DNA from 3 places in the Halomonas sp. N3-2A genome. Region 1 is predicted to be linked to each of the others. Evidence: predicted binding sites of a transcription regulator. Region 1 holds the regulator's gene; each other region holds the start of a gene.

Region 1 (7,434 bases):
AACAGCAGCTACAGACAGCGGAAGCGTCGACTCAGCAGCGTAGTAACCGTGTGGTGGTGCAAGAACTCTCGTCCCTTGAGCGTGACCTGTTGCGTGAGGCGCTGCATATCGTAAAAGATTTTAAGCAGCGGCTCTCCCATCGTTATCATTTGGAGTATTCGTGAGCGGAATGCGCTTGTTAGACCGGCATATGTCGCTGCTCAGTGGCTCGCTGCGTACATTAATGCAGCGCGAAAGCGACCGTCGACGCTGGGCAGACTCCCCCTACGCATGGCTGTTTCAGCCTTACATGGGGGAAGAAATGGTGGCGCTTGCCTGCCAGGTTAGCCCAGGCCAAGCGCCGGTGGTCAGCGTCGCTGCTGTTGTCTTAAGCCCAGGGAGAGTGCAGACCAGCCGAGCCTGGGTGGCTACCCTGGCAGAAGAGCAGAACAACAACGCCCCTGCGCTGCGGCGACATCATCAGCTGTATGCGACGGATACGGTGCTGGCGCCTAACGCTGAGCATCTTGGGGCGCTAGCGGAATTCATCGGTAATCGGCCGCTAATTGGTTGGCAGTTAGGGCGCTCGGTGGAACACCTAAATCTTTTGTTTAAAGCCGGGTTGGGATTTGGTTTGCCCAATGCCCAGGTCGATGTTGGAAAGCTACACTATCGCCAACTGCGTCGCTTACATCCACAGTGTGAGACGAGCGGCCGCCTAACCGAAGCGCTCGCTCGTTGGCAAATACCCGCTCTTCAATGGATGGGAGTGCTGGGGGATGCAACCGCAAGCGCGCTTTTATATCTGCGTTTGCAGCGCGAGATCGCCCAGCAGGGATAGTCGGTACTACTCTCACGGGATGAATCCACGGGTTTATCTTGGGTGGACGTGGTGAGTCTTGTTAGAATGCCCGCTGCTTCTTCTACCATCGGCAGTGCCTACACCATGCTACAACCTGACTATTTTGACCCCGCAGCGCCTGATACTGTTTCTGTTGACAGCCCTGCTGTTAATAGCGCACAGACACCATCCGAGCATCACGCCGCTAAACAAAAGCGTGAATTTAATAAGCTACAAAAGCGCTTACGGCGAGAGGTTGGCAACGCCATCATTGATTATCAAATGATTGGTGAGGGTGACAAGGTGATGGTGTGCCTGTCTGGCGGCAAAGATAGCTATACGATGCTGGAGATACTGCTTAACCTGCAGCGCAACGCGCCGGTTAATTTCTCTCTGGTCGCCGTCAATATGGATCAAAAACAGCCAGGCTTTCCGGAGCATGTGTTGCCCCAGTACCTAGATAAAGTGGGGGTTGAATACCACATTCTAGAGCGTGACACCTACTCAGTGGTGAAAGAGAAAACCCCGGAAGGAAAAACGACCTGCGCGCTCTGCTCACGACTAAGACGTGGCTCGCTCTATGGGTTTGCCGAGGAAATTGGGGCAACGAAAATTGCCCTAGGGCATCATCGTGAAGATATTTTAGAAACGTTATTTCTTAACATGTTCTTTGGTGGCACTTTGAAAGCAATGCCTCCCAAGCTGTTATCTGACGATGGCAAGAATATTGTTATTCGCCCTCTTGCCTACTGTAAAGAGGCTGATATTGCAGAGTTTTCTCGACTAATGGAATTCCCCATTATCCCCTGCAACTTATGTGGCTCTCAGCCCAATCTCCAGCGTCAAGTTGTCAAAGATATGTTGGCTGAGTGGGATAAAAAACACCCAGGACGCCTAGAAAGCATGTTTAAAGCGGTGACCAATGTAGCGCCTTCCCAGCTAGCAGACCGCGGTTTATTTGACTTTGCTGGCCTTGAAGCCAAACAAGCGGCGTTGATGGAAGGGCGTATTCAGGCGCTTAGCGTGGACTAGCCGACTGTTCTTCCTCTTCAGCTAGCGTGATGAGGCGCCGCATATCTAAAATATTAACCTCGCGCCCTGAAACAGCCACCACCTCTTGCTGTTGAAAGCGGCTAAGAATACGGCTGACCGTTTCTACCGCCAAGCCTAAGTAATTGCCGATGTCGGCGCGGGACATGGAGAGTCTGAAGCTATAAGGCGAGTATCCACGTCGACGAAAACGGTCTGATAGGGTGACTAAAAAGCTGGCTAGTCGCTGATCGGCCGTCTTGCGCGATAGCAAGCGCATCATGCGCCGGTCATCCCGCAATTCTTTGCTCATGCTCCGATAAAGCTGGCCACGTAGTTCGGGCAGTTCTTCGGAAAGCAGGTCCAAGCGATCAAATGGAATTTCACATACTGTTGTGGTTTCCAGTGCAATGACGCTACCGGGGTAGTGCTCTTCATCAATTCCGTCCAATCCCACTAGTTCGCTGGGAAGGTAGAAATTTGTTAGCTGATCATTGCCGTTCCCTTCGCTGGTCACCTGTTTCAGGCTGCCTGAGCGGACGGCATACACACTGGTGAAGTGATCGCCCTGGCGAAACAGGGGCTCGCCTTTTTTGAGCGGTGCGCGGCGGCGAATGATGGCATCAAACTGGCCCATATCCTCAAGCTCTAAGGCAAGCGGCAGACACAGCGAGCTTAGGCTACAGGTTTGACAGCGCGCCTCTTGCAGCAGTGAGCGTCGTTGGCTGGCGGGTTGTGGCATATCATTCTCCCTTTCTCGTTAGCCATCATAGGCCCAGAGGCAAGACGTCTCAAGAAGCTTATACAATCTTAGAGTAGCGTTTAGTAGGCTGGTCAGCTAGGCGAGCATCAAAGGCCATCGCCAAATGGCGAATCAGCAGCCGCCCAGTGGGAGTGGCGCTAATCACTTGCCGATGGCGAGTGATTAAGCCGTCTTGCTCAGCTGTCTTCAATTGCTCAATTGCGGTGGAAAAATAATCACTAGCATCGATGTGCCAACGCTTTCCAACTGCCGCTAGATCAATGTGCATGTCGCACATTAGCCGTTCAATCACGTCTCTTCGTATTAGGTCGTCCTTATTTAACCTTAATCCTTTGACGGTTGCCAGCTTACCTTGATCTAAGGCTGCTTCATATTGGCCAAGCTGGGTCGGGTTTTGTGCGTAAACGTCGTCAACCCGTGATATAGCGGATACGCCTAAGCCAACTAAATCGCACTGTGCATGGCTAGAGTAGCCCTGAAAATTGCGTTGTAGTGTGCCGTTGCGCTGTGCAATCGCTAGACTATCGTCAGGTCGTGCAAAGTGATCCATGCCAATATGCACATAGCCTGCGTTAGTCAGCATTTCTATGGTGGTATGCAGAATAGCCAGCTTTTCATCAGCGCTGGGGAGGTCGGTTTCGTTAATGCGTCGCTGTGGCGCAAAGCGGGTGGGCATGTGCGCATAATTAAAGACGGACAGCCGTGCCGGGTTGAGTTCGATGACTTGACTTAGCGTCTCGGCAAAGCTTTTTTCGGTTTGAAATGGTAGCCCATAAATCAAATCAAGATTGAGTGAGCGAAAGCCAAGACGGTGTGCTTCTTCCATCAACGTTTCGGTGAGCACCCGGGGTTGTACGCGGTTGATAGCTTTTTGTACCTGCAGGTTTAAATCCTGTACGCCAAGGCTTAGCCGATTAAAGCCGAGCGACTGTAGGTGGCGTAACGTAAATACGTCTGCTTCACGAGGATCTATTTCAATAGCGTAATCGCGATCGGCTGAGCTAGATAAACCAAAACGGGCATCTAGGCGGTCAATCAGGTCCCCCATCTGTGCCAAGGTTAGAAATGTGGGCGTACCACCGCCCCAGTGTAACTGTTGCACCGGGCGTGAAGTGTCTAAATGGCGGGCAGTGAGCACCATTTCCCGATCTAGCCGAGAAAGGTAAGGTTCTGCAAGGGCGGTATTCTTCGTTGCGATTTTATTGCAAGCACAGTAGAAGCAAATTTTTCGACAAAAGGGCACATGCACATACAGGGATAGCGGACGGTGGCTCTCGTTACTGCGCGCTAGCGCCTGAGTAAAGTCATCGGCGCTGAACTGATCATGAAACGCGAGAGCTGTTGGGTAGGATGTGTAACGTGGGCCACTTTTGTCATAGCGACGCAGTAGCGCTTCATCCCAGGCATTAGCCCCAGACACTTCCTTGTTGGTAGGTGAGAAGGCAGCAGTGGCATGAACAGGCATGGCGAGCGCTCCGAAGTGAGAAGTAAACAAAAGGAGTGACTGAGCGCCGTCGCTCAGTGTTCTCTCGGCATGCTACGTTGGTGTCACTTGGAATGCGTTGAGCTATATCAAGCTATCGGAGGGTCTGACTAATGCGCTGTTAGGGAGATAAGCGTCCATAGTTGCCAAAGGGCGAAACTGATAATCGACAGTGCGGCGACGCTGCGAGTGGCAGGGTGGCGAATTAAATGGCTTAACTGCTGTGCTGCAAGTCCTGTTGCCAGCAGGGCAGGGAGTGTACCCAGGCCAAAAGCACCCATTAGAAGCGCGCCATCGAGTGGGTCTGCAATCGCTAAGCTCCAGGCTAGCATGGAGTAAACCAGACCACAGGGCAGCCAGCCCCACAGCGTCCCTAGAGCGAAGGCTTGAGGAAGATGCACGACAGGCATCAGGCGTCTTCCCACTGGCTCTATATAACGCCAAAGGTGCTTTCCCACCGTTTCTACTTTCAGCAGCCCTTTCCACCAGTTGGCGATATAAAGCGCCATTAAGATGAGCATCAATGCGGCGAAAGCCTGCAGCGCAATACGTGCAGACGGTGAAAGTGAGATAAGTGTGCCAAGTGCAGCAACAATAGCACCTGCCACCATATAGCTGAGAATACGTCCCACGTTATAGCTAATCAGCAGTCCACCCATGCGGGCAGGGTGTCGCATGCTAGGCGGTACGGCAAAGGTCAGCGCGCTCATAATGCCACCACACATGCCGATACAGTGGGCGCCGCCCATTAAGCCAAAGACAAACGCGGCCAGCAGGGGCGGTAAATCAAGTCCCGTCGGGTTCATGCGGGTGGCTCTTGGTTATGTTGAGAAGAAGAGCCGCTTTTTTTACGCGCGGCACGCTGCTCGGGAGTCAGGTCATTCTCATCATCGTCGAATAGAATACGGTGGGCTGGGCCTTCCAAATCGTCAAATTGGTCGTGTTTCACGGCCCAGAAAAACGCCCACACTGCGAGGCCCAGAAGAGTGAGTGAAAGGGGTATCAGTAAGTATAAAATCGTCATGCCGTCACCGGTGTTGATAGGGCAATCTGAGGGGCAAGCGGGGTACGCCAGCGAGTGAGACGCAGCGCGTTACCTACCACAATCAGGGAGCTTAGCGACATGCCAATCGCAGCGAGCCAGGGGGGAATTAACCCCATTGCTGCTAAAGGCAGTGCTGAAAAATTGTAGCAAACTGACCACATCATATTTTGGCGCATAATGCGGCGTGTGGCGCAGGAAATATCAATCGCCTCAAAAATACGCATTAGGCGTGGACTGAGCAATATCGCGTCGGCGCGGGTACGGGCAAGGTCTGTGGCGCCATTCATAGCAATGGCAACGTCAGCGCCAGCTAATACCGGCACATCATTGATACCGTCACCGATCATTACGACACGCTCACCGCTGGCTTGTAACTCACGCAATCGCGCCAGCTTGCCCTCAGGCGATTTGCCAGCGTGCCACGTGGTAATATTGAGCTGTTCTGCCAAGCTTTCTACCGCTTCTTGCGTGTCACCAGAAAGTAGCTCTACTTCCAATCCACGGGCTTGAAGTGCGGCAACGGTTTGGGCCGCATCTTCGCGAATGCCATCGTGCAGCTTGAACCAAGCACGTGGTGCGTTGTTTTCACTGAGCAAAAGCCACTGGCCGGTGCCTGGCTGGGGCAGTGCGGTTGTCGTCGCAAAATCGGGTTTACCTAATCGCCATGTTGCGCCGTTCAAAGTGCCTTCCAGCCCGCTTCCGGTCACACTTTTGAGGTTGCGTGCCTGCAGAGTGGCATCTCTAAATGGGCGAAAAGCCCTAGCAATGGGGTGTTCAGAGTGTGCTTCTAGCGCCGCTGCGATGGCTTGAGCATGCTCTGCACTAAGTGGCGTATCGCTGTGGGCGGGATGCTGTTGGTCAATAGGATGCGTTTGGGTCAGCTGCATTTCGCCGCGAGTCAGCGTACCGGTCTTATCAAAAATCACCCGAGTGACGTTGGAGAGTGATTCGATCGCGTCAGCACGTGTAATGAGTACGCCTCGCTGGCGCAACTGGCCATGTCCTGCTGTCAGCGCAGTGGGGGTGGCCAGTGCCAGTGCACAAGGGCAAGTGACTACTAATACCGAGAGTAGCACCCATAGCATGCGAGATGGATCAATAAACCACCATGCTACTGTGACACAGGCGGTAACGATCAGCAGCCGTAATACAAACAGGTGCGCCATACGCGCCGCCATCTGGGCAAGTCGTGGGCGACTTGCAAAGGCGCGATCGGTTAAGTCGACAATACCGGCCACTCTGGCGCTATTGCCAGCATGGGTTACCTTTATGGTGAGCGGGTTTTCCATGTTTTGGCTGCCACCCACCACGCTTTCGCCTACCCGTCGAGTCACTGGCAAATACTCACCGGTCAGCATCGACTCATCAAGGCTGGATTCGCCATCTTCGATAATGCCATCAGCGGGAACGCCATGACCGGGCTTGATGAGCACGCGGTCGCCTTCTTTAAGTTCACTGGCAGGCAGAATGCGTTCACTGCCATCAGCTTCAAGGCGAATAGCGGACACTGGCAAAACGCCGCTCAGCGCATTGCCACTGTGGCCGCTGCGCCGCCTGGCCCTACCTTCTACATAACGGCCAAATAGCAAGAAAAAGGTAAACATGGCGACCGAGTCGAAATAAACATCGCCAACGTTAAACAGCACTGCATAGCTGCTCGCTAAATAGGCGCCGCCAATGGCTAGCGAGACCGGCACATCCATGCCAAGAACGCCGGTTTTCAGATCACGCAATGCGTTACGGAAAAAAGGTTGCGCTGAGAAAAATACCACGGGCGTGGCTAGGGCAAACGATAGCCAGTGAAACAGAGCATAAAAGTCTTCGCTAAGCTCACCAGGCCCCGATACATAAATGGGAATGGAGAACATCATGACCTGCATCATCCCGACGGCTGCGACAATCAGACGGCGCACATTCATGCGTTCTTCATGTTGCAAGCGTGTTTGGGCTTGGTCAGGTTCATAGGGCTGCGCATCGTAGCCAATGGCCGCTAGTTCAGCGAACAGCTGTGAAAGGTTGATGGCGGTGGGGTCCCAGCTCACCCGTAGGCGATGATGGGTAAGGTTAACCGCGCTAGAAGTAACGCCATCAAGTGCATTCAAACGATGTTCAATGAGCCAGGCGCAGGCTGCACAGGTGATACCGTCTATTGCGAGTGTGGCGCGTACTTGTCCTTCGTCACCCTCTGGGTGAACAAACTGCGCTTGTAGCCCTGGGTCATCAAATACCGACCAGGTTTCTGCTTTGGCAGCTTGGCGCTCGTCAGGGCGCTCTGGCATTTCTGTGCGATAGCG
Region 2 (7,434 bases), 380 kb from region 1:
CTTTATCCCACTTTGGATGCTCATAAGAATGGCGCTCAACGCTATCGACGGCATGTTGGCGCGCGAATTTTCCCAGCAGTCCCGTCTTGGCGCCTATCTTAATGAGCTGGCCGATATCGTTTCTGATGCGATTCTCTATTTGCCTTTCGCCCTGCTGACCGGGGTTGAACCTGCGTTGATCATTGCGCTGACCCTGCTGGCCATTGTCAGTGAGTACGCGGGTGTGCTCGGTGTGATGGTAGGGGCCGAGCGTCGCTATGATGGCCCCATGGGCAAAAGTGACCGCGCCCTAATATTTGGTACGCTGGGGCTGCTCGTCGCGCTGGGCTGGCTACCTGCTTTCTGGCTGAATTTGATCTTTTCTGCGGTCATCCTTTTGCTAGGCGTCACTATTTTCAACCGGGTAACGTCCGGTTTAACGCAGGCGGATGGCAAGCATTAAGGCATCCCTCCAAAACCATCCAAGGACGATGGCAGCATTCAAGTGTTGCCAGGTTTTCTATCTCCCTGACAGGAGTTGACCGTTACCCATGAATACGTTGATCGGCTGGTTCGCGGGCATAACCGCCTATTGCATTACCTTAGCCGCCAGGCTTATCACAGGTGCTAGAGCACTTTGGCTGGGCTGCAACGCCAGCCATCATCAAAGGCTCTACTTTGCCAATCACAGCAGTCACGGCGACTTTGTGTTGTCGTGGGCCTCACTTCCGGCGTTGCTCAGGAAAAGAACCCGCCCGGTGGCCGGTGCCGAATACTGGGAGGACACAGCACTGAAGCGTTTTATCAGCCAGCGGGTGTTCAATGCTGTACTGGTTCCAAGAGGGAACCAAGGTGAGGGGAACCCTCTGGCACCCGTCCAGCAGGCACTTGCGAATGGCGACTCGCTGATCTTTTTTCCGGAAGGTACGCGTAACCTGAGTGAGGCGCCGCTGCTGCCTTTCAAAAGTGGTATTTATCACCTAGCCCATGCCTTCCCTGACCTGGAACTGATACCGGTCTGGATTACCAACCTGAATCGCGCCATGCCCAAAGGGCGTTATCTTCCCTTACCGCTGCTATGTACCTTGCGTTTCGGTGCACCGATCAAGCTTCAGGGTGAAGAAACTAAGGCGGCCTTTCTTGAGCGGCTGCAACTGGCATTGCTCGACATGTCACAGGAGGACGTATGAACCAGACATTATGGCTGTTTGCTGGTATTGGGCTGCTCTTGTTAGTGGCAACTCTGGCGGGCAGGTTACTGGCCTGGCGCAAGGGCAACAATGCGGTGATTGCTAATCTTAATGCCAGAATCAATGCCTGGTGGGTGATGGTATTCGCCATCGGCATCGCCTTCATGTTTGGCCTGTATGGTGTGATTCTGCTGTTTTTTTTGGTGTCGTTTTACGCCCTGAGGGAGTTTCTGACCCTGACCCCAACGCGGGATAGTGATTACCTGGCGTTGGTGGCGGCTTTCTATTTTGCCTTGCCGGTACAGTATCTGCTGATAGCCACACATTGGTACGGCTTATTCAGTATTTTTATCCCCGTCTATCTGTTTCTTTTAATGCCCATTCTGTCCTCACTCGGCGGCGACACCACCCATTTCCTGGAACGCACCGCCAAAGTGCAATGGGGGCTGATGATCGCGGTTTATTGTGTCTCTGCCGTTCCTGCGTTAATGACGCTGAATATAGCGGGCTATGAAGGGCGCAACCTGATGCTTATCGCCTGGCTGATCCTCGTGGTTCAGCTATCGGATGTGTTGCAGTATTGCTGCGGCAAGCTGTTCGGCAAACATAAGGTGGCCCCCAAACTGTCGCCTTCCAAAACCGTGGAAGGGTTGCTGGGCGGGGTATTCCTGGCGACGATGGTGGGCGCTGGCCTGTACTGGATAACTCCTTTCTCACCCTGGCAGGCGGCACTTATTGCACTGCTTGTGAATCTGTTGGGCTTCGCCGGTGGTCTGGTGATGTCGGCGATCAAGCGTGATCGAGGCGTCAAGGACTGGGGGCATATGATAGAAGGGCACGGTGGCATGCTCGACCGTATTGACTCTGTCTGCTTCGCCGCGCCGGTGTTTTTTCATGTGGTGCGCTACTGGTGGGCGTGATCGTCCACCCAAAAGCTGCCAGGCCATACCCGAAGGCGATAGGCTAAAGCATGATCCAAAGATGGGATTCAAATCGCGTAACTGCTCTGGATGTTATTTTTTTATATGGTTCTTATGCATCATAGAAAAGTGCCAAGAGACTTCAAACTAATGGAAGTCTTTAACAAAGTGCAGCAGCTTGCGCCTTTGATGCCGAGCATTCTTACCTTTTGCCGCTGTACAAAGTGTTTGTCACCGAGATAGCCCATGTACATTTCGAACATTCTTTGTGGTCTCTTTATTTGGTACGTGTCTATGATCAACTGGTCAATGTCGAATGGACCAGTATCAGTTCACACGGTCTATAGTTTAATCGTAGTTCTCGCGCTCGTTGCGTGCGCAGGCCTGAGCTTCCTTAGCCGGCGCGCATCAGCAACCGTAAACCTTTTGCTGGTGGGCTTGTTGGTCTTCCTGGCTGTAATGCAGTCACTGCACGTTGGCGGCGGCCTTGGTTTAAGTACTTTCGGCGTTTTCATACCACTGGCCCCCGTTATTGGGTTCTCCGCTTTTAATCTATGGCGCAAACGTTACTCCCAGCGTGGGCTGCCTATCGTGGCCAGAGCACTTCTTGTGATCACTCCTGCGGTAGTGGGTATCTACCTATCCGTTCCGATAATCCGGTATGCGCTTGTCATTGCTTAACACATATTTCCAGCTCGATGTCTCCGCCGTCGGTGGAACCGCGCCGAAGCTTAAGGCGTTGAACTCATGAAGCTAGTGATAATAGCCACAATAGTTATGCTGTGGGGGTGTTCTGAGGCTGGTGATAGGGCAATGAAACTAGACCTTATGCCCATCAACGGTCTGGTTGACCTCCAGAGCGAAGTTAGCGGTAATTGGGAGCGAGTCTGCATATTTGGCCCTTACAGCGGTAACTCTATGGCAGCAGAGGTGCTTGGTTTTGAATATGACCTGGAATCGAAAAGCGCCATCCTCATCAGTGATAGCATTTCGATTCTAGTATTTGCAGAGTTAGATCGAATCGTATCTTTTTACGAAATGCCCAGAAGCTATGCAGATTTTTCAGGGCTGAGCGGGCAGTGTTTTCCACGTTCTGACTCGAAATTTAGAATTTATCCAAGTCAGTCAGGTTGGCCAGAAGTAAAAAAGGTATAACCAGTGCCAGCAAGCAAACGCGTTAGTCTCAATCAGTAGCGTAGGGCGGCCCCCTGCTACGCGACAAAACAGTCGAACGTGTAAGCTTCACCCCACGCTCACCCGCATCACCTCCCTCGTCACCGACTCGTTCAACAGCCCGCGTTTGGTTTCGACCAGCGTGAGCCAATCCCAGGCCTTTGATGCTACGAGCCAACACCTCTTAAGCAGCGCCCGCATCGGGAGCGCTGCTTAGAGTTGGCTATCAACAGGTGACGAAATGAATTGTCGACTAACCTTCATTAAGTAATGTGGAGGTCGCAGGTACGCGTTGGCCAAGAGCGCATCGCGCATCGTCTGCCCCTCATTAATCGATTATGAGCACTGTTTAAAGGCGTGCATCATCATGGGGGGCACCATGGCAAAGCAAAAATTGATTCTGCTATTCGATGGCACCTGGAACGACCCTGAAGATCAAACCAATGTTTATCGTATTACCCGGCTGCTCCATGATGACGATGACGGTATCAGGCAGCGGTTCTATTACGACCCCGGCGTAGGGACATCCAAATTTCAGCGCTTTTTTGGCGGAGCCTTTGGTTATGGGCTAAGCAAAAACCTACGGGAAGGCTATGACTGGCTGGCAAGGCATTACAGTGAAGGCGATGAAATCTGGATATTTGGATTCAGCCGCGGTGCCTACACCGCCAGAAGCCTAGTAGGGATGATTCGTAAGTGCGGGCTAGTGCATGTCGTTACGCCAGGGCTGCTTGATAAGGCCGAACGTATTTATCGAAACCGTGATTGGCACCCCGATTCTGAGGTGTGCAAAGAATTCAAGAAGCGCTTCAGCCGCCAGCCCAGGATTCATTTTATTGGCGTGTGGGATACCGTTGGCGCACTGGGCGTGCCCGGAACCAACCTGTTCAAAAGCAAATACGATTGGCACGATACCGAGCTTTCCAGCATTGTCGATTATGCCTATCAAGCGGTCGCGCTGGACGAACACAGGTCGGCGTATAACGTATCGCTCTGGACGAGTAAGGATGGCAAGCAGAAAGCGGGCAATCGCAACGTAGAGCAGCGCTGGTTTATCGGTGCCCACGCCAATGTAGGCGGCGGCTATGGCGCTGACGACACACTGGCCGACATACCGCTGAGCTGGATGTTAACCAAAGCGCAGCAGGCAGGTCTAAAAGTGGCTTCCTTCAATGCTGCAGAGGATGCTTGGAAAATGGCACCGAAAGATTCGTTTGCTGATTTTCTAAAAGGACTCTACGCCAAGTATGCACGCCTTAGATATAAGGGCGACGGCCGATTTTACCGGCAGTATGCGCAGGGCATGCAGGGGCTGCCAGCGGTGAATATTTCAGTCGATGAGAGTGTCTGGAAGCGTTGGGCCGATACCGCGTACAAGTACCGGCCACGTACCTTGACCGATGCCCACCTTTCCCCACCGGAGGAGTAGGCCGGGCGGCAGCGTGGAAGTGATGAGTGACCTAGGTCATGAAGTGACCAATATCGACTAAAAACTAAGTGCTCAAAGTAGGCTAAATATAATTTAACTGCTAGGATCGAAGCATTAGAGCGAACAACGTAGCAGGGAAAACCTAATGCAAAACGCCCCACGCATTGAGCTTCACCCTATTAGCCAACGCGTGCAGGCGCATGTTGATGGCACGCTAATCGCCGATTCCACCAATACGCTTGAACTCCGCGAACGCGGCTATCCGCCACGTCACTACTTTCCTCGCGAAGACGTGCGGATGGATTTACTCACCGTTTCAGAAACCACCACCTATTGCCCATTCAAAGAGCATACGGTGACTTTCTCGTTGGGTGAGCGTCGGGATATTGCTTGGAGTTATGAGCAGCCGATTGAAGGCATGGAATCTATTGCGGGTAGGGTGGTGTTTTATAAGGAAGTGAGTAAATGATGCCTTTCGACTCTGGGCTGCCCTCCAGGCAGAAGCGGCATGCTGGTTCTGCCGTGTTATGCAGCCGGCACGATAATCTGTGTTATGTTGCCTAGCTATATGGGATGAATCATTAGGAAAGGGCTGTATAGCCCGAATGAACGCGCCGTCCGGTTCATTCAGGTTATGTAATGGGGTGTATAATCACTGTTAAGCATTAAAACTATGAGCAAAGAGTTGATTGATAGAATCATAAAAGACCTTGAAAAATCAGGTTTCAGCACCGAGCTTAGGGCCCAACAAATTTTCATTGATTCCGGATGGTCTGTAAGTGCCGGGTACGGCTACCTCGATAAGGATGAGGATAAATCCAGAGAGATTGATATTGTCGCAACGAGAGTGCTTGGTTTAGAACATGGCGAGAAAACGTACACTCACACAGAGTTTCACGTCTGTGGAGAGGTAAAGAAATCCGAAAAACCATGGGTGGTTTTTGGTCAACACTCTCATCCATTCTTACTCTCGTGCGCCTGGAATAATCTAATATCCGCTATTAATTTGCCAGGTAACCCAAGTCAGTTAGCTGAGGCCTTGAAGAAGAGTTCGCCTATCAGGAAAAATGGGTGGCTCGGCAGTGGGATACATGAATCGTTCAAAAACCCAGACCAACCGTCACGTTGGTACGGATCTTTCGTGTCTGTTTCTAAAGCTTCAGAGTATTACTACGATTCAATTTCACCCGACGGTGCGAATCAAACAGGCGATATCCTTAATAATCCTTGCGAAATTCACTTTGTTCAGCCGCTAGTGATTCTAAATGCGCCGCTTTTCCGAGCCCGGCTCTCAGAAGAGGGTGAGATTGTCGTAGAGGAGATTAACAGCGCTGCTTTTAGATTTGATTACCCTTCGAAACATTATAAAAACTCTCCATACCGAGTCGATGTTGTTCGACTCGAGCACTTAGGGGAGTATCTCTCGCTAATAGAGAGGCGGCAGCAGGAGCTTTGTTCAGAAGTCGAGGCTCGTGCAGGTTTTGCTTAACAATCGGCTGCATAGCGACCGATTTCCACCGCTTCGCGGCTCCAAACCGGCGCGTGAGCCGGACTTTATATCTCAGCCCGAATAGAGTTATTCATATTAAGGGAAATAGATGTCAAAAAATAATCAAATTTTGCTTGACGAAATCATTAAGCAAGAGATGAATGCTTTTGAAGAAGATTTATCACTAAGTGATTTCTTCGAATTCTATTCTGCTTTGCAAGTTCTTAAAGATTATGAGCTTAGTTATGACGAGATTAGCTCTGGAATTTGTGGCAAAAGTCACGATGGAGGAGCAGATTCTATTTACCTTTTTGTAAATGGGGATTTAGTAAAAGAAGACGAGGAGACATCAACGAAATATAAGAAAAACGTCGATATAGAGCTAGTTTTAATACAGTCTAAATACGAGAATTCTTTTTCAGAAGAGCCATTGTTAAAAATATCAAGATTGTGCCGTAGTTTATTCGATTTGGATTTTGATCGCCAAGACTATGAAGGGCGTTACAACGATCATGTGCTATCAGCATTTGAGCTATTCAGGAATACATACGTTGGACTTATAACAAAAAAACCAAAGCTTAAAATTAGCATTTACTATGTCTCTAAAGGAGTAGATGTTCACCCTAATGTTCGAGGTCAGGCCGAAGATTTAACCGATGATGTTAAAGAAAAGCTGCCGGGCGCAGAATCAGAGGTTTTCTTCTTAGGTGCAGAGGCATTAGTTAAAATGACTCAAGAAAGGCCAAATGATGTCTTTCGATTAAATATCTCTGAGTCACCGCTATCTACATCTGGTCAAGTATTTATTGCACTAAGCAATCTGGCCGAATACTACAAATTTATTACTGATGATCATGGTAAGTTAATAAGGCATATATTTGAGTCGAATGTTCGTGACTATCAAGGAAAAACAAATGTAAACAATGAAATTCAAAATACGTTAGAAAATCCTGGGGGAGAAGAGTTTTGGTGGCTAAACAACGGAGTTACAATATTGGCAAGTGAGGTGGCTGCTCCTGGCGGTAAAGAGCTAGTCGTGCATAATCCTGAAATAGTTAATGGCTTGCAAACTTCGTCTGAGATACACCGGTTTTATAAAAGCAATCAGGGTCGAATTGAAACAGAGAAAAGAGATATTCTGATTCGAGTAATCGTACCTGAAAGTGAAGAAACCCGAGACCGTATTATCAGGGCAACAAATAGCCAAACACCAATCCCTAAATCATCTTTACGTGCAACAGATCAAGTTCATAG
Region 3 (7,434 bases), 2.0 Mb from region 1:
TCCTAGGTGCGCCTCAGGTTAACAAGGTGCATACTGAAATTGTCTTCAGCCCGCCCTGGAGCCGTGACATGATGAGCGACGAAGCCAAGCTTGAGCTCGGCATGTTTTAACCCCTGATGGGGAGCTGGATGCACAGCTTGCTATTACGTTACATAAAACGTTTTTTGATGTCGCTAGGAGCACTTATGCTGTTGGCGACATTGCTGTTTATAGTTGGTAATTTTTGGGTGGTTGCCAGTACGGCACGCTATATTGATGACAGCTTTGCGGAGTGCCGCCCAACCGATGTGGCGATCGTATTTGGGACCTCTAACTGGACACGCAGCGGCTTTCGCAACCCACACTTTAACGCCCGTATGCGAACCTCAGCGCGCCTGATTGCCGATCAGCGGGTCAGTCATTTATTGATCTCTGGGGATAATCGTACTCAAGCCTATAACGAGCCTCGCGCCATGTGGCGTGATCTTTATCGTCGCGGTGTGCCAGCAGACCAGCTCACCATGGATTTTGCTGGGTTCAGTACCTATGACACGCTTGCGCGCGCTAGAGATGTCTTTCAGTTAGATAAGGCGTTGCTGGTTACTCAGAGCTGGCATCTTCCCCGTGCGGTTTTTATTGGTCGCGCATTAGGAATGGATGTAACTGGCTGTGTGGCGGAAGAGAAATCTGCTGCCGGGGAGTGGCGGTTGAAAATGCGCGAATGGGTGGCGCGGGTCGCTACGTTAGGTGATCTATATATTTGGGGAAGAGAGCCTTACTTTCTAGGCTCTCCAGAACCTATCGAATTAAACGCTAGTAGCAACGTCGGCGAAGTGTCTCGCCTCCCTGTTGGCCTTGATATTTACCACTACTTTGTGAGGTCGGCGGAGACGTCACATGAGCAGGCGGCGGGTGATCAATAGGCTAGCGATGCGTTTTGCGCTTTTGTAAGCTATACAATTCGCGTATTAGCTTGCGGCAACCTTGCATGCACTCTTCCACTACCGGCTCAATGGGGTCGGGCAGGGGGTGAGTGAATAGCGTTGAAAGGGCCTGCATCAGTACGCGCTCTTGTTCCAACAGCTCATTGATTAATACCTGACTATCGTTGCCCACAAAGCTTTTTAAACGGCTCCATAGCCATAAAAAGTCGTCACGCTCAACGTCAGCATCTCGAGGCAGCATTTTTAAGTGCGCACGGGCCAGTTCCTGAAGTTTACGCATCTGGTTTAACCGCTCGGTATAGTGCGGTTTCAGTGCATCACGCAGCGTGGGTCTCAGGCGTTCGATATTATCCTGGAAATAATCAATGCTATCGGCCAGCGCTTCCAGCACGCTGTCCATCGCCACTTGGCGATTGTCGAGAAACATGAGCGTCTACCTCCTTCGGTGACGCAGATTGTGGGGGTGGCAGCGCTAATTTGCCACCCCTAATGCGGATTATTTTTGCATTAAGCCTTAGCCTTTAGGCTTGGGTGGCGCTTTACGCACTGGCATGGCATTTTTTTCGATGTGTTCGATGATCATGCTGGCGATATCTTTGCCTGTTGCATTCTCAATACCTTGTAATCCAGGTGATGAGTTGACCTCCATAATCACCGGTCCATGGTTAGAGCGCAGTAAGTCGACACCTGCAACGCGCAGTCCCATGGCTTTTGCCGCTCGAATGGCCGTTGAGCGCTCTTCGGGGGTAATGCGGATGACGCTGGCGGTGCCCCCACGATGCAGGTTTGAACGGAACTCACCTTCGGCTGCCTGACGCTTCATCGACGCAACCACTTTATCGCCAATCACCAGACAGCGAATATCGGCACCGCGCGCCTCTTTAATGTACTCCTGCACCATGATGTTGGTTTTCATGCCCATAAACGCTTGAATAACCGACTCAGCTGCTTGGTTGGTTTCAGCAAGTACAACGCCGATACCTTGTGTACCTTCCAGCAGCTTGATGACCAGCGGAGCACCCTTGACCATGGTAATAAGGTCGGGAATGTCATCAGGAGAGTGGGCGAAACCCGTGATGGGTAAGCCCAGCCCCTTCCTAGAGAGAAGCTGTAGCGAGCGCAGCTTATCCCGTGAACGAGTGATGGCTACTGAATCATTTATAACGTAGGTGCCCATCATTTCAAATTGACGCAGTACGGCGCAGCCATAAAAGGTAACCGATGCCCCTATGCGAGGAATGACGGCATCGAAGGGCTCGATTTCAGCGCCTTTATAATGAATCGACGGATGGTGGGAGGCGATGCTCATATAGCAGCGCAGCGTGTCGACCACGCGAGCGGTGTGTCCACGCTGCTCGGCGGCCTCAATAAGGCGGCGAGTAGAATATAGATTGCGATTGCGCGAAAGCAGGGCAATATGCATGCAGGGCTCCGGGGCCAAAAAATATGGCTAATAAGTTAGTTTAAGGCTCGCCGTGCAAAAATGCAGCCCCAGGGGCTATAAGCAAGCGTCGCATAGCGCGGCGCCCAAGCAGCATGGGATGGCGCATATTGCTACGGTCAGTCAGGGTTAGTTCAACCGGAAAATTTAGTTCACCCAATTGCATCGGGGTGCGAATCACATAACGCCACTCGCTGTGCCCATTAGAGCTGGTAACGCGCCGCCGGTCGTGCAAGTGGAGCTGGTAGCGGTGGGCAGGCGTTTGCGGGCCACCGCTATGGGTAATAAAACTTACCCACAGCTGCCCATCCTCATCTTCATGAGTGTCAATCTCTTCGGCATGCAAAGCAGAGGTGCGCGCGCCAGTATCGGCTTTGCAGCAAAGGTGAAGCCCTAATTCAGGTAACGTCACCATTTCACGGCGGCCGATGACTGCTTTGGCCTGATAGGGTAATTCCTTCACGGCATACTCCTGGCAAATGAAGGTTTGTCATCAAGAAATGAGTCGATCTAGCGTCTCATAAATAAATAGCTAGCTTCTAGCTTGGTTAATCAACGCACTTAGCCTTAGCTGAATCGCGGAGTCAGGTGGCGCGTCGCGTAGTGTCAGCATAACCAAAAGGCGAAGTTTGGGTACCAGTGCAAGGTCACGTACGACTGCATTAAAATTAGTGCGTTTGTCTTCTGCTAAACGCTGCAAAAGCAACGGTAAACGTTCAGCGTCTTCTAACAGTAGCCACCCGCGGCCAGCAATGGCTGCGATAATGTCTGGGCCGCAAGCAACAGGGTCATTTAACAGGCTTGAGTACCATTTGCCGACACTAACTGACGGAGTACAGCCCACGGCGCGAACGCAGGCGCACAGGGTTTCTACGTCACCATCAATGGCTGCCTGCTCTCCACGCGCCCGTAATGCACTGACCAGCGGCTCTGCAAGAGGCCTATGCTCCAGGCAATAGCACAGCGAGTGAGCGACACTAGTGGGCAACTGGGGAAGGCGCAGCGCTAGCGCTTCTGATGTGGATAAGTCGAGGCGTACCACATAATCAGCGATGCCTTGTAACCCCAGTGCTTGCCAGTCAATAGTCTGCTGGCCGCTAAGATAGGCCTCGACAGGCTCTAAGTGTTGGCTAGCGGCAAGCTCTAATGCATAACTGGCCTGAGCATTAAGCATTGCTTGAAAAGTAATATCAGGCGAAAAAGCGAGCGGATTATCCTTCATTAGATGATCCACGTCAGTAGTTTCTGCCTGGCCTAGCTTATTTTCTAGCTGCGCAGCATTTCGCCCAAGGGTTTCGAGCAAGCGATTAATAAAACCGTCTCGTTGGGCAGGGGAGAGCTTGCCCTGTTCGTCTAGCGGCAGCGCCAAAAACCAGATGGCTGGCTCAGGCATGTCACCCATACGAAATACTACGCCAAGGCGTGCCTGCTGCTGCCAGGGTTCCGGCCAGGCTATCTCGCCGTTTTCAAATGCTCGCAGCGTTTCTCGTGGGCAGTCTGTTACTCGTCGTCCCATATGGTAAAGGGAAACGTCTGCGCCGCTACGGGTAAAAAACTCATCAAGTGTCTGGATTGGTTGCATGACATCCTTCCGCATTTCAAGCCTGCACTCTACCTTGCTGATGTGTCACTGTCAGCCGCAAACGCTGATTAATCCGTGCTTTATTATCAAAATGGTTAAAAATTGCACAACATGGTGTAACCCGCATGAGAGTAACAGTAGCGACATCTTTCCATAGTTTATCCACAGCCTCTTGCAGGTTTTCTGTGAATCTGTGAATAAGACACAAACTCTGTCAGACGGTTGGCAACTTACCCACAGTGCTGGGATAATAAAGCTTTACTGATTCAAATGGAAAAGGTGCTTATGAGCGTCCATCAACAGCTTCAAACCGCGCTTCTTGAGCTTGAAGCCACTATGAAGGCCGCTAACTTATGGCGTATGCCAACGCCTGATATTTCAGCATTTAATAGTCAGCAACCCTTCTGTATCGACACGATGTCGCTGCCTCAGTGGATTCGATTTGTTTTTATCGCTCGATTAAATGCACTGATTGATGCCCAGGCCGCTATGCCTGCCAAGTGCGATGTAGCGCCGGCAGTGGCTGCATATCTAATGCAGGAAAAAGTTCGTGCCAGTGACCAGCTACTGGTTGTTCGAGCCGTTGAAAAGATAGATCAGCTAGTTACCGAAAACTAGGTCGCACTAATACGAGAAGCTGAAGCCTAGTTTTATGAGGGTATCGGCAAAGACAATGCCCAGCGCCGCAAGCAGCGGGACTGGGCATTTTTCATGCGATTATGCGGCTAGCACAGCCTTAGCGGTGTTAGAAGCGATAGCTTAAGCCTGCCATAACCACTAAGGGATCAATCTCTACCGTGCCTGCAGCGGCACCGTTAACGGTCGCGTCAGTATCGATGTCGATATACCACGCTGCTGCGTTAAGTGCCCAGTTTTCATCGATAAGCAAATCGATACCCACTTGAGCAGCGGCACCCCAGGAGTCGTCCAGCTCCAGTTCGCCTATGGCTAGCTCTTCATCAGAGAAAAAGGTGTAGTTAATACCTGCGCCGACATAAGGCTGTACGCGCGCATCAGTGCCACCTAGCGGGTAGTACTGGAGCGTTAGAGTTGGTGGAAGGTGCTTGGTAGAGGCAAGATTATCACCGTTCAGGGCGATATCGTGCTCAAACGGCAGGGCTGCCAGTAATTCGATGCCCATTTTGTCGTGGAAGCGGTAGCCCAGGGTAAATGCGAAATCGGTTTTATCCTGAACATCAACCGCGAACGCGCCTCCGGCTAATGAACCGTTGTCGCTTTTTGGCTCCACTTTGGCAACACCCACGCGAGTAAAGAAATCGCCAGCGCCGTAAGCTAAAACTTGGCCGCTTGCCATCAATGTGGCTGCTGCAAGTCCAGTGGTGAGCAGTGTTGAAAGAGAGTTATGGCGCATAGCATTGCTCCTGACCATTAATGTGAGTCTTTGCAGTGAGTGGTTAACATGAACCGTTGTTCGACATGATCGCGAACCATGCAAAGAGTGTATCGGGTAGAGGAGGGCAGGTTATTGACCTGGGGCAAAGAGTGGAGCTCCGCCGCTAAATAATGGGCTTTTAAAAGAGGCTGTCAGAAGTGAAAGAGGCCTTCCCGTGGCATGGGAAGGCCTCAATAATCAGCTAATTTTTAATTAAGCTGAGTGTGTCATTGACGCTCGTCTAGCGATCAATATGCTGATATTCACCCGCATCGGCAGTTATGCTACTAACCACCAAGATGGCAATAAAGGCAGCGATGAAGCCGGGGATGATCTCGTACACGCCGGGGCCACCCATAAATTCTCCGTTCCAGCCTAATGCAATCCAAATCATGACGGTAGCAGCACCCACTACCATGCCTGCAATGGCGCCAGCTCCGTTCGTGCGAGACCACATTAGCGACAGAATGATCAGCGGGCCAAATGCTGCGCCAAAGCCAGCCCAGGCATTACTTACGAGCCCAAGAACTTGCGAGTCCGGATTTGATGCAATCACAGCGGCCACCAGACCAACCAGTACGACACAGATTCGACCGACCTTTACGCACTCTTTATCGGTTGCTTCCTTTCTTAGGAACAGGCGATAGAAGTCTTCGGTCAATGAAGACGACGATACTAACAATTGGCTGGAAATGGTGCTCATAATCGCAGCAAGCAGTGCCGCATAGAGGAAGCCGGTGACCAGCGGGTGGAATAGCAGGTTCGCCAGAATGATGAAGATCGTTTCTGGATCCTCGATATCCATGCCGTTGCGGACTGCATAAGCCCGGCCAAACAGACCTAGAGAGACCGCGCCAATCAGGGAAATAAGCATCCAGCTCATGCCGATATTACGGGCAGTAGGCACATCTTTCAGCGTCCGAATGGCCATAAAGCGCACAATGATGTGTGGTTGACCGAAGTACCCCAGTCCCCAGGTAACCGCAGAGAGCCAGCCAATAAAGGTCAGCCCTGACGTCCAGGATAGCAGGGTGGGGTCGACTTCATTTAGCGTCTGTGATGCTTGGGAGAACCCGCCGCCGCCTTCGCCAAATAGCACCACTGCAGGCATGATTACTAGCGCCAGCATCATGATGCAGCCTTGCACGAAGTCGGTCATACTCACGGCCAGGAAGCCGCCAACAACGGTGTAGACAAGTACCACGCCAAGTGTAATGAGGATGCCTATAGCGTAGTCGCTCATGCCGCCGATGTTAAAAATACCGGCAAACGCGCTTTCAAACAGTTTGCCCCCAGCGACTAGACCTGATGCCGTGTAAACCGCGAAAAAGATGACGATAACGATAGCAGACACCGTGCGCAGTGAAAGCGCACGTGTCGGAAATCGGTTTGCCAAAAAGGCTGGAATGGTAATCGCATTACCGTAGTGAACCGTCTGTTCACGCAGTCGGGGGGCGACCAGGGTCCAGTTGAAGAACGCACCCACCAGAAGGCCAATGCCGATCCAGGCGGATCCCAAGCCGGAAACAAACATTGCGCCGGGCAACCCCAGCAGCAACCAGCCGCTCATGTCCGAAGCGCCAGCCGATAGAGCTGCTACTTGTGGACTGAGGCCACGTCCCCCCAGCATGTAATCTTCTGATGAAGATGTCGCTTTGCGCATGGCATAAATGCCGATGGCGATCATGAGCGCAAAGTAGGCAAAAAGACTAATCCAAACACCGATAGCCATGAAAGTTCTCCAATTTGTCAGGACGGAGCTAGCTCCGACAGGTTAGCGCGCTTGCCGTGCAGAACCGCTAGTAGCACGCATGTTTAACTCCGCTTCTTATTCGTGTAGCAAGGCGCTACCGCTTGGTCCTCGATATTCCTTGCTAGGGAAGCGCCTGTACTGGCCACTTCCCGGCAACACGAGGTTATTGTCGTCTAAGTTTAGTTGAGAAGCATGGCGCCGACAAAGCCAGCGGGCCTATTCAGCCGTTGCCAGCAAGCTGGCGTTGCCACCCGCTGCGGTCGTATCGATGCACAGATGACGTTCCACCACGTAGCGATCTGGTGAAATGGTCTGAGTCTCGAGCGGCACGATGGCACCGTC

What was found. The regulator FNR, encoded in region 1, switches genes on or off when oxygen is low (the NO sensors DNR and NnrR bind a similar motif). The targets are predictions, from matches to a motif close to TTGATNTANATCAA.
Region 2: the regulator FNR is predicted to act here: its motif matches at 4,718-4,731, upstream of CEK60_RS13330 (DUF427 domain-containing protein).
Region 3: the regulator FNR is predicted to act here: its motif matches at 5,433-5,446, upstream of CEK60_RS02430 (OmpW/AlkL family protein).

What each region holds. Positions count from the first base shown of each region.
Region 1 is NZ_CP022286.1:3,238,639-3,246,072, reverse strand. Features, by position in the region: gene CEK60_RS15170 (putative nucleotidyltransferase substrate binding domain-containing protein) at 1-164, shown strand, start outside; gene CEK60_RS15165 (DNA polymerase III subunit epsilon) at 170-820, shown strand; gene ttcA (tRNA 2-thiocytidine(32) synthetase TtcA) at 887-1,852, shown strand; gene fnr (fumarate/nitrate reduction transcriptional regulator Fnr) at 1,839-2,591, opposite strand; gene hemN (oxygen-independent coproporphyrinogen III oxidase) at 2,650-4,077, opposite strand; gene CEK60_RS15145 (sulfite exporter TauE/SafE family protein) at 4,206-4,901, opposite strand; gene ccoS (cbb3-type cytochrome oxidase assembly protein CcoS) at 4,898-5,119, opposite strand; gene CEK60_RS15135 (heavy metal translocating P-type ATPase) at 5,116-7,434, opposite strand, start outside.
Region 2 is NZ_CP022286.1:2,854,205-2,861,638, reverse strand. Features, by position in the region: gene CEK60_RS13360 (CDP-alcohol phosphatidyltransferase family protein) at 1-442, shown strand, start outside; gene CEK60_RS13355 (lysophospholipid acyltransferase family protein) at 531-1,169, shown strand; gene CEK60_RS13350 (phosphatidate cytidylyltransferase) at 1,166-2,089, shown strand; gene CEK60_RS13340 (hypothetical protein) at 2,837-3,244, shown strand; gene CEK60_RS13335 (DUF2235 domain-containing protein) at 3,642-4,691, shown strand; gene CEK60_RS13330 (DUF427 domain-containing protein) at 4,837-5,160, shown strand; gene CEK60_RS13325 (hypothetical protein) at 5,365-6,180, shown strand; gene CEK60_RS13320 (AIPR family protein) at 6,290-7,434, shown strand, end outside.
Region 3 is NZ_CP022286.1:547,341-554,774, forward strand. Features, by position in the region: gene sufT (putative Fe-S cluster assembly protein SufT) at 1-110, shown strand, start outside; gene CEK60_RS02400 (SanA/YdcF family protein) at 129-902, shown strand; gene CEK60_RS02405 (hypothetical protein) at 904-1,350, opposite strand; gene rimK (30S ribosomal protein S6--L-glutamate ligase) at 1,438-2,346, opposite strand; gene CEK60_RS02415 (ATP-dependent zinc protease family protein) at 2,387-2,827, opposite strand; gene CEK60_RS02420 (DUF3549 family protein) at 2,897-3,946, opposite strand; gene CEK60_RS02425 (YqcC family protein) at 4,232-4,564, shown strand; gene CEK60_RS02430 (OmpW/AlkL family protein) at 4,692-5,318, opposite strand; gene putP (sodium/proline symporter PutP) at 5,581-7,071, opposite strand; gene putA (bifunctional proline dehydrogenase/L-glutamate gamma-semialdehyde dehydrogenase PutA) at 7,309-7,434, opposite strand, start outside.